2 regions of the Paraclostridium dentum genome follow, and region 1 is predicted to be linked to the other one. Evidence: a T-box and tRNA genes for the amino acid it is inferred to sense, from the RefSeq annotation. Region 1 holds a T-box; the other holds one or more tRNA genes.
The links. The T-box of region 1 lies ahead of asnS (asparagine--tRNA ligase). A T-box ahead of a tRNA ligase gene usually reads a tRNA of that ligase, here a tRNA-Asn.
Positions count from the first base shown of each region.

Region 2: it encodes a tRNA-Asn, which carries the amino acid that the T-box ahead of asnS (asparagine--tRNA ligase) is inferred to sense. The anticodon was not compared.

Region 1 is NZ_CP183813.1:1,126,383-1,132,251, reverse strand. Features, by position in the region: gene ACN6I1_RS04970 (YhgE/Pip family protein) at 1-97, shown strand, start outside; gene ACN6I1_RS04965 (DUF3867 domain-containing protein) at 130-705, opposite strand; gene asnS (asparagine--tRNA ligase) at 928-2,328, opposite strand; T-box leader at 2,384-2,616, opposite strand; gene ACN6I1_RS04955 (hypothetical protein) at 2,745-3,140, shown strand; gene ACN6I1_RS04950 (DUF3787 domain-containing protein) at 3,190-3,384, opposite strand; gene cspC (bile acid germinant receptor pseudoprotease CspC) at 3,445-5,112, opposite strand; gene cspBA (bifunctional germination protease/germinant receptor pseudoprotease CspBA) at 5,132-5,869, opposite strand, start outside.
Region 2 is NZ_CP183813.1:774,721-780,589, reverse strand. Features, by position in the region: gene infB (translation initiation factor IF-2) at 1-252, opposite strand, end outside; gene ACN6I1_RS03450 (L7Ae/L30e/S12e/Gadd45 family ribosomal protein) at 267-587, opposite strand; gene rnpM (RNase P modulator RnpM) at 580-852, opposite strand; gene nusA (transcription termination factor NusA) at 871-1,944, opposite strand; gene rimP (ribosome maturation factor RimP) at 1,981-2,442, opposite strand; gene ACN6I1_RS03430 (alpha/beta hydrolase) at 2,634-3,578, opposite strand; tRNA gene ACN6I1_RS03425 (tRNA-Thr) at 3,690-3,764, opposite strand; tRNA gene ACN6I1_RS03420 (tRNA-Asn) at 3,770-3,845, opposite strand; tRNA gene ACN6I1_RS03415 (tRNA-Cys) at 3,855-3,928, opposite strand; gene ACN6I1_RS03410 (CPBP family intramembrane glutamic endopeptidase) at 4,022-4,681, opposite strand; gene ACN6I1_RS03405 (PolC-type DNA polymerase III) at 4,787-5,869, opposite strand, start outside.

The sequences.
Region 1 (5,869 bases):
TTCTCTTATAATTGCATTACCACTGAAAAAACCTATAAACAAAATTTATCATAAATTTAATGAAAAATTCAGCGAGAGTGGTCTTTCTGAACATTAAAAAAAGAGATAGGATAATTCCTATCTCTTTTTTTAATAATCATATTCTGTTATGTTTTCACACATAGTTATATTTATAGTCTTATCTAGTGAATTTTTGTATGATAGTAAAAGTTCATTAAGCTCTGCATCAACAAGATTTATCTTCCCTTGACTTATTAAAGTAACTTGTTCTTGGTCAAATATAATCCTTATATCATTATGGTCATTTTTTATATATGTTTCTACAGAAGCCTTTGGTTTTATCTTATAATTATATTTTTCGTAAAATCCTATACTTTTTTTTATTTCCTCAAAATTGACATTGTCCATATTGCTTAAATCTATATTTTTAGGATCTATACCAAGGTTTTTTAATTGCTCATCAATTTCAGAAGAATCCATTCCATATCTCTCCATAAATTTCTTTTGAATATTTATAAATTTTTCTTGAGATATATTATTTTCATTCATATATTCCATTATTTTTTTAGAAAACTCCACCATGCTCATACTCCCACTCATTACTGAATTATAAAGAGTATATATATATTGTTCAAACTTATCTACATCAGAATCTTTTACTTTATTTTTTAATTCATTAAAATCAATTATTCTATCGTCTGACATCGCTTTACCTCCTGATTAACCTTTATCTTTTAACCTTATTACTATTATATTCTAATAAAGTTTTAATGTCTACATATTGAAATTTAGCTTATATTTAATTTATATTTTCCATTAAACTACTATATTATCATATATTTTGATTTTAATTTAAATGTTAAAAGCCCTTAGATAATATCTAAGGGCTTTTGTATATATAATAAAATTTTGTTATATTACATAAAATTAGAATTCTGCATTTTTCGGAGTTCTAGGGAATGGTATTACGTCTCTTATGTTTGCCATACCAGTCATATACATTATTATTCTCTCAAATCCTAATCCAAATCCTGAGTGAGTAGCTGTTCCATATTTTCTTAATTCTAAATACCACCAGTAATCTTCTTCATTTAAATTCATTTCTTTTATTCTATCTAATAATACATCATGTCTCTCTTCTCTTTGAGATCCTCCAACTATTTCTCCTACACCAGGAACTAAAAGGTCCATAGCTCTAACAGTTTTTCCATCTTCATTCATTCTCATATAGAATGCTTTTATGTCTTTTGGATAATCTGTAACAAATACAGGAGCTTTAAATACTTGTTCTGTTAAGTATCTTTCATGCTCTGTTTGAAGGTCGTCTCCCCATTGAACTGGATATTCAAACTCATGACCTGATTCTTGTAACATTTCTACAGCTTTAGTATATGTTATTCTAGTAAATTCAGAGTTTACTACATTATTTAATCTTTCTATTAATCCTTTATCTATGAAACTATTGAAGAATTCCATTTCTTCTGGAGCATGTTCCATAACATAGCTTATAACATATTTTATCATATCTTCTGCAAGTTCCATGTTATCTTCTAAGTCAGCAAATACTATTTCAGGCTCTATCATCCAAAACTCTGATGCATGTCTTTGTGTGAATGAATTTTCTGCTCTAAATGTTGGTCCAAATGTATAAACATTTCTAAATGCAAGTGCCATTATTTCAGCATTTAATTGTCCACTAACTGTTAGGTTAGCTTCTTTTCCAAAGAAGTCTTTAGAGTAATCTATTGCACCTTCTTCATTTTTAGGTATGCTGTTTAAATCCATAGTTGTTATTCTAAACATTTCTCCAGCACCTTCACAGTCACTTCCTGTTATAATTGGTGAATGTGCATATACGAAGTTTCTATCTTGGAAGAACTTGTGTATAGCATAAGCTGCTAAACTTCTTACTCTGAACACTGCTGAAAAAGTGTTACTTCTAGGTCTTAAATGAGCTATCGTTCTTAAATACTCTAAAGTATGTCTTTTCTTTTGTAATGGATATGAACTATCTGATTCTCCTTCTAGTTCAATATTAGTTGCATGTATTTCTACAGGTTGTTTTGCCCCTTCTGTTGATACAAGCTCACCTTCAACTAGTATTGATGAACTTATTGGAAGCTTAGTTATTTCTTTGAAGTTTTCTAACTTCTCATCTGAAATTACTACTTGCATATTTTTAAAGAAACTTCCGTCATTTAATTCTATAAATCCGAAATTTTTAGATGCTCTAGATGTTCTTATCCATCCAGCTACTTTTACACTTTTACCGATATATTCTTCTTTGTTTCTGTAAAGATCTTTAATTTCTATAAAATCTCTTTGCATTTTATGTCCTCCTAAAAATTAAATTTAAATATTAAAAAAAGCCCTTCATCCCAAATAAAGGGACGAAAGACTATTACTATCGCGGTACCACCCTAATTGCCATAAAAATGGCCTCTTAGCTAAGCATTGCTTATGGTCTATAACGGGACCTTCCGTCTAAGCCTACTCTCTTAAATTTCGGTTAGAGACTCTGAGATGTTCTTCAATATAAACTTCGTATTGAGCTTTCACCATCCTCAAATCGCTGTAACTACATTTTATATCTACTCTTCTCTTCACTGTCTTTATTTTTATATTATTTCAATTATTACTAAGATTATACCAACTTATATTTTTCTAGTCAATGTTTTATTTTTCATAAAATTTGTATATTTTTCACAAATTTTATAATACTCCTATGTAGGAGGTTGTTTTACATGAAATATGTATTATTAATTTTAGTTGTATTATTATTCATAGGCCCTGTGGTTGATGATTGCACATCTTTGTCTCAAGTTTTCAAAGAAGCTATATATAATTACATAACTTGTTTAGATACTTCTGTAAATTATTTATCTGAAAATGTACCTGCTTTTAATGATTTAACTGAACTTTCTTATACCAAAGCCTATAAGAAGGTTATGGATGGGCGTCACCTTGTAAAGCACTTAGTCAACTCAGGTGAAACTATAGATGATATAATAAAATCTTACAATACAAATATAAAAGACATTGATGATTTTAGAAAAGTTGTTTATAAAGAAAATATAGATATTATTTCTAGTGATTATAATATAAAATCAGGTGAATATATACTAGTACCTAGTGAGTAAAAAATGAATAAAAAACGCTACTTAATTAAATTAAGTAGCATTTTTTTACTTATAACTTACTTCCATTATCTACCCAATCTTTAGCTTCTTCCACATTATTTAACGATGGTATAGATACATTGCTATTGTCTTTTAACTCTTTAGTCCCTGCCCATGCTGCTGTATATTCATTGTTTACAGGTCTATGAGCCTTTAATCTTTTATTTCCTTCTCCATTTAATGGTTTACTTTTTTCATTTGTCATACTAATCACCTCTTTTTCATTTTGTAATTAGTTTTTACATTATATTATATAAAATTCATCTTATTCGAAGTTATTTGCAATTTCCACTATAGTATTTTTCAAATTTAATATTCCATATCCTTGGGTAATATTTGGGTATATATATATGTCTTTTTTAGTAGCACCTAACATTAAATATGTTTTTAATGGTTGTACTGTCAATAGTTCTTGAGCAAATTCGTACTCTGAAGTTATATATTCAAACATAATTGCCAATACTCCACTTACTATAGAAGAGCTTACTCCAGTGCCAATAGATGTGTTGTATGAACTATTTATATAAGTTGATATTATATCTACTCCAGGAGCAACTATATCTGGTTTAATAAGGCTTAACTTTACAGGACCTTTTGAGGATCCTATCCAAATGCTATCAGTTTTATCATTGTAAGCTCCTATAGTTATTACATTTTCAGATGCTGCATACATAGTTATAGTAGCTTCTGATGCAGGATCTGAAAATCTTGTTTCTTCAGAAATTATATTTTTATTCGGTAAATAAACATCATAGTTTCCTTCTATTGTAAATTCAGGAATCAATCTAAGTGTCCATATACCAGGTTTTATATCATATAAACTTATCGTTAACTCCTCATTTCCTGATTCTAGCCAAGGATAAGATAGCCTCATCTCATAAGGCGTATTTTCTAGATTAAATTTTCCTTTATATGTGTAATATTCAGGTGTATACATAATTTTATAACTCATTTCGCCTGATGGAGATATCAAAATTGCTCCAATTTTATCAGGTCCATTTACAACTAATGTTATGTCTAAGTTTGTTTGATCCCCAACTTGTATAATTATATCTTCTACTTTATTTTTTACATTTCCTCGATAATGAATATCTGTATTTCCTTCATTTCCCGCTCCACTTACTACTATAGTTCCTGGATTAGATAGTTCATTAAATGTAGATAACATAGTCGACTCAACTATAGATTTAGAAATTAATCCTATAGTTAAGTTTATTATCATATTCTTATTTTCTTTCTTTGCCACATCTAATACATATCTTATAGCTGCTAAAAAATCTGATTTTTGATAGTTTATCTTTCCTTTTTTGTATGTATCTTTATATTCTCTAAGTTTAACAACAACTAATTCGCTATCGATAGCGACGCCTTTATATTGAGAATTTAAATTTCCTCTCCCTGCTGCTATACCTGCTGCGGTAGTTCCTGTTCCTATACTATCTTCACTTAATGTTTTATCATTTTCTTCTATAGCTTTATTTATATCATCCCTTGTAAATTCACTTCCAAATATTAATCCATCTGGAGGCTTTTTTTTATCACTTTCTTGATCCCATATAGATACTATTTTTGTTTTATTATTCTCTATAAAATCTGGATGTAAATAATCTATACCTGAATCTATGATTGCAATTAAAACGTTTTTGCCCGTTGATTGTATATATGGATTTTTATATATATAATCTGTACCAATAGCATCTGATACGCTTACCCCTTCATCTAAATTATTCGTTATTTCTATTAAAGAACTCATAGGAACTGAAATTTGCCACCAAGTAATACTAGGAATTCTATTCAAACGCTCTTCTCTAAAATCATTTGGGACATATATTACCGTAAGATTATTATTTAAAATCATATATTTTTCTATTCCAGCTTCTGTTAAGTCAGATGCGATATCACCTTTATAAATTATAAGGTAGGATTTTTCCAAAATAAAATTTCCTCCTTTTTTATTTTAGTTGGTCAAAAGCTCCTCTAATATCCAAAATACCATATCCATAAATATCATTTGGATATATTATTTCTGCGTTTCTTCTAGCTCCTGCATGTATATATGTTCTTATCATATTTGTAAAACCTTTCAGTGGATAATAGTTGTCGACTAGTGTATATTGTAAATACAAAGCAACTGATCCTGCTAAATAAGCTCCTGATGCAGATGTTCCAGTTAGAGTTGCATAATTATTTCCAGGATATGTTGAAATTATATTAACTCCCGGAGCTACTATATCAGGTCTTGATAAACCATTTATTGTAGGTCCTCTTGATGATGGTGGCCATATACTATTTTCAACTAAATTATATGCACCTGCTGAAATTACATCTCCATATGTAGATGGAAAATTGATAGTATATGCTGATGTAGAATCTCTAAACTTTGTTCCAGGATTTATTATTGCTCGATTTGGCAAATAAGCATTGTAAGTACCATTTGTTATATACTCCCCTTTTAATCTTATTTTCCATATTCCCTTAGTTGCATTTTTGAGAAGTACGGTTATTTGTTCTTGGCCTGAATAGTCTGTTGGATATACATACGTTATTACATACCATGTAGCTTCAAGATCAAACAACCCTGAAACTTCATTATAACTAGATATTTTTATAAATTTACTTTGTTCTCCACTAGGGGCTATAACTGCTGCACTTATTTTATCTGGCTTATTTACCCAGATATTTATTTCTAA
Region 2 (5,869 bases), 350 kb from region 1:
CATTATTATTTCTGTAACTGGTTTTTCTAAACTGTTAGCTAATTCTTGAACAGTTAAACTACCTTCCACAGATACTGTTGGAAGTCCACTTCCTTTAGCTTCTTCTAATAATTCCATAGCCATATCTGCATCTTCTTGACTTAACTCATCATTCTTATCATTTACGTTTATATCTAATTCTCCTAGTTTAGCTATAAGTTCTTCACTAGTAATTCCTAAATTTTCTGCTAATTGGTATACTCTTGTTGACACAAGACCACCCCCTATTATATTTTTGTATTTTCAATAAGTTCTAAAACCTTATTTGCAAAACTTGCGTCCTTAATTCCAACAACTGCTCTAGGAGCTTTTCCTATAGCTAACCCTAATTGCAATTTAGTTGAATATGTAACACAGTTTATATTTCTAAAAGATGTTTTATCTTTAAATAACTTTTTCGTGTTATTCGAAGCATCATCTGCTACTATAACTAGTTTTACCCTATTTTTTTTAATTTCAAGCATAGTTGAATCATCACCCGATACTAGTTTACCTGCGCGCTGTGCGAGACCTAGAAAAGAATAAATTTTTGCTTCATTATTATTCATTATCTTCAATCTCCTTAATTAGTGATTCATACACTTCTTCAGGAATTTCCATTTTGAAAGCTCTACTTAGGGCATTGCTTTTAATAGCTTTTTTTAAACATTCGCTACAGTTACAAATATATGCACCTCTACCGTTTGCTTTTCCTGTTTTATCTAAAAATATATGTCCTTCTTTATTTTTAACAATTCTTATTAACTCTTTTTTATTGTCTCTATCTTGACAAGCTATACACTTTCTCTGAGGAACTTTTTTTACCTTTTGCAAATGTATCACTCCTTATATCTAAGCATCTAGTTCATCTTGATTTGCTGCTTCTTTAGCTGCTTGAGTTTCACTTTTTATATCGATTTTCCAGTTAGTTAACTTAGCTGCAAGTCTAGCATTTTGACCTTCTTTACCTATAGCAAGTGATAATTGATAATCTGGAACTATAACTAAAGCGCTCTTTTCTTCTTCATTTACATCTACAGACATAACTTTTGATGGGCTTAGAGCTGCTGATATAAATTCAACTGGGTTTTCACTGTACTTGATTATATCTATCTTTTCATCGCCTAGTTCATCAACTATATTTTTAACTCTTGATCCTTTAGGTCCAACACATGCTCCTATTGGATCTATATTTTCATCTACTGAGCTAACTGCCATCTTAGTTCTAGATCCAGCTTCTCTTGCAATACTTTTAACTTGAACAGTTCCTTCAAATATTTCTGGAACTTCCATTTCAAATAGTCTCTTAACTAAACCTGGATGACTTCTTGAAACACTTATTTGAGGTCCTTTATTAGTTTTCTTCACTTCTAATATATAAACCTTTATTTTTTGTCCTGCTTGATAATGCTCTCCTGGTATTTGCTCCGCTTGAGTCATTATAGCTTCTATTCTTCCAAGATTTACATGCACTATGTTTTTGTTTACTCTAGCAACCTCTCCAGTAACTATTTCATCTTGTTTGTCTATAAACTCATTATACACTATATCTCTTTCAGCTTCTCTTATTCTTTGAACAACTACTTGCTTTGCAGTTTGAGCTGCTATTCTTCCGAATTCTGTAGTAGTTATCTCATTTTCTATTATATCACCAATTTCATAGTTAGGGCTTATTTCTCTAGCCTCATCTATTTCAATTTCTAAGAAAGTATCATATATATCTTCTGAGTCAACAACTATCCTTTGAGAGTAAACCTTTACATCTCCTTTTTCTCTATCAAAATATACTCTAACATTTTGAGCCGATCCAAAGTTCTTTTTATAAGCAGTTAATAATGCTTGTTCTATAGTATCTATAAGTATTTCTTTATCTATTCCTCTATCTTTTTCTAATTCTTCTAATGCGTCTACAAACTCGTGGTTCATTTCTTTATCCTCCTATTTTTCTATATTAAGTTTTAATTAGAATTTTACAGCAAGTCTTATAAGTGCTATATCTTTTTTATCAAATTCCATCTCTTCACCGTCTACTATTAATTTAACTACTTTATTTTCAGCTAGTTCAACTAATTCCGCTTCAAAATGTTTTAATCCATTTATAGGTTTATATAATTTAACTTCTACATCTCTACCAGCATATCTTACAAAGTCTTTTTCTTTTTTAAGTGGTCTATCAAGTCCTGGTGAAGATACTTCTAAGAAGTAGTTTTCTTTTATCGGATCTTTTTCATCTAATATAGGGTTTATAGCTCTAGTTACAACTTCACAGTCGTTTAAAGATACACCCCCATCTTTATCTATAAATATTCTTAAGTAATATTCGCCCGCTTCTTTAACATATTCAACATCAACGATTTCGATGTTATTTTCATTAGTTATTGGAAGTACTAATTCTTCTATCATTGCTTCTGTACTTTTTTTCATTCGACTTACCTCCTATTCAGTTGTTATTTTATAGTCTATAAGCACTATAAATAAAAGAGTGAGAACTTTCCGTCTCACTCTTAGTTTTTACATTTTATACTATTTTATATACTATAATACCATACATTGTTTTTATTTGCAAACTTTCTAGTATTATTCAATGTTTTATCCTATTTTTAATAGCTTAAAATTTAATTTTTTTGAACTTCATTATCAATAAATTTATATATTCTATCAAAATATTCTTTTCCTAATATATCATATCCATTAACATGTTGAACTCCATCGATTAACCATAACTCTTTCTTGTTATGAGGTATATTGTCATAAATTATTTTACTACTATTTGGAGAACATACTTTATCCTCTTTTCCATGTATTAAAAACATAGGAGTTGTAATATACTGAACAGCTTTATATGGCTTTACGTCTTCATAGCTAAACCCAGATTTAACTTTTGTATATAAATTCCCCATAAATTTAGCATACCCAACAGGTAATAGAGGTATATTTTCATCTTCAATCCCTAGCCTTATCGCATCTTGCATCTCATGATAAGGAGAATCCGCTATATAAAAATCTACATACTTATTTTTTTCATTGATTTCTGAATGCATAACAACAGTTGCAGCCCCCATTGAATGTCCATGAGCCCCTAATAGTCCATTTGGGTATTTTTGTTTCACAAACTTGGCTACATTTTCCAAATCATATCTTTCATAAAGTCCAAACGTATAATCATTTCCACCAGTATGGCCTGTATGTCTTTGGTTATATAGCATTACATTATAACCATGCTCTAGATATTCATATGCTTTTTCTAGATATTCATAATAATTACTTTCAATTCCATGAACTAAGATTATACTTTTATCGGTAGGTGTATTTGACTTTATAAATTTGCCTTCTATTTTGTATCCATTTTCAGGTGAGTTTATAAAAACATCTTCGTACTTATATTTTTTTAACTTATCTAAAGGCTTACTTTCTCTATGTGAAAAAACTTCTACTATATCTTCATTTTTTATTTTTTGACTAGATCCAACAGACCCATCATACACTAAATACCCTACTACACAAGACCCTATTAATAAAACTAAACTGATTAAAAATACTACTATAATTGATTTTTTCATTAATTCCTCCCATTTTATCACTTGGTGCTAATACTTAGTATATAATAAAATCCAACTATTTTCTACTTTTTTAACACAAAAAAAACAAGCTATTATTAGCTTGTCTATAATTGGAGCTAGTGATAGGAATCGAACCTACAACCTGCTGATTACAAGTCAGCTGCTCTACCGTTGAGCCACACTAGCATATATGGCGGGAATAACAGGACTCGAACCTGTGACCCATTGATTAACAGTCAATTGCTCTACCAACTGAGCTATATTCCCATTTTATTTTGGAGGCGACACCCAGATTCGAACTGGGGATCAAGGAGTTGCAGTCCACTGCCTTACCACTTGGCTATGTCGCCTCATTTCTTACAGTATTATTATATTATGTTTTTTAAATTTTGTTAACCTTTTTTATTAATTTTTTCACTTTTTCTTTCGATTTTTTTCGACACTTAACATGTACATAATTTCAGTTTATCATTTGCTTTTTTAATTAGATAAAATCCTACTATTAAATATATTACATTCATCCATAAGCCTATTGGATTTGGTATTATAATTAAAAAATTATTTAATATATGGGCAAATATAGTTGCTTTAATAGATTTAGTATAATAATAAATTAAACCTAATATTATTCCTCCTCCAAATGCAGCTACACCTTGTATAATATTTAAATGAACAATTCCAAATATTAAAGCTGAATATACTATAGCTTTTATAGGTCTATTAATAAATTTTTCTAATAGCTTTCCAAGTAAAATTTTTCTAAAGATTAATTCTTCAATTATAGGACCTATTATAATAACTTGAATACTAATTACTATCGTATTTATGATAGTAGCATTTTGCATATATGTATTAAAAATATTTTTTGATGGAACTATATGTAAATATAAAATCCAATTTGATATTATAACACTTTTCACTAAAACAAATCCTAAAATCATGCATATACAACTCACCATACTTTTTTTTACTAAAAACCCACTTTTACTTTTATTAAACTCCTTATTTTTCCCCGGAAATATTTTTTTCGATATTTTTAAGCAAATAAAAATTATTAAAACATCACAAATCCCTATAATCAACGAAATTAAGTTTGTATTCATAATAATTCCCCCTTTTTTATATTCATTTTAATTATATACTCAAAGTCCTCATATGTACAAATAGGATTATAACTCACAAGTTTCCATAAGTTATAATCCTATTTATTAGAATAATGATAATTGATTCTTATCACTCATATTTTCTAAAGATCCATGATTTGTTAAAGTTTCAATTACAGTTTTTGAAATTTTAGTTCTCTTTCTAAGATCTTCTTTAGATATAAATTCTCCATTATCCCTTTCATTTTGAATATTTATTGCTGCATTCTCTCCCACCCCTTGTAGAGCTATCATAGGTGGTAATAAAGTTTTTTCACCTACAACTTGGAAATTTTTAGCATCCGATTTATATATATCAACTGGTATTATATTTATACCTCTTGCATACATTTCAAGAGCAACTTCTAAAACTGTTAGCATATTTTTTTCTTTAGTAGTTGCTTCATTTCCTAATTCTTCAATTTCTCTTATCTTTGATTTTATCGCCCCTAATCCTTTTACAATTAAATCTGCGTCAAAATCTTCTGCCTTAGTTGTAAAATAAGTTGCATAAAAAGCTTCTGGATAATGAACCTTGCAATATGCAAGCCTAAATGACATCATTACATATGCAACAGCATGCGCTTTAGGGAACATGTATTTAATTTGCTGGCATGACCATATATACCACTCTGGGACATCATTTTTCTCCATTTCTTCTATATGCTCAGGTTTTAACCCTCTACCTTTTCTAACACTTTCCATTATTGTAAAGGCCATTTTAGGAGGTAATCCTTTAAATATAAGGTAGTTCATTATATCGTCACGAGTAGATATAACATCCTTAAGACCTACTATTTCCTTTTGAACTAACTCTTGCGCATTATTTAGCCAAACGTCAGTACCATGAGAAAGCCCAGATATACGAACAAGCTCTGCAAATGTAGTTGGCTTGGTATCAAGTAACATTTGTCTAACAAACTTAGTTCCAAACTCTGGTATTGCTAGAGACCCTATTGGACAATTTATTTCTTCTGGTGTTACTCCTAATGCATCTGTTGATGTAAATAATGACATAGTTTCTTTATCATCTAATGGTATTGTTGTAGCATCTATTCCTGTTATATCTTCAAGCATTCTTATTATGGTAGGCACATCGTGCCCTAGTATATCTAATTTAAGTATTCTACCACTTATAGAGTGATAGTC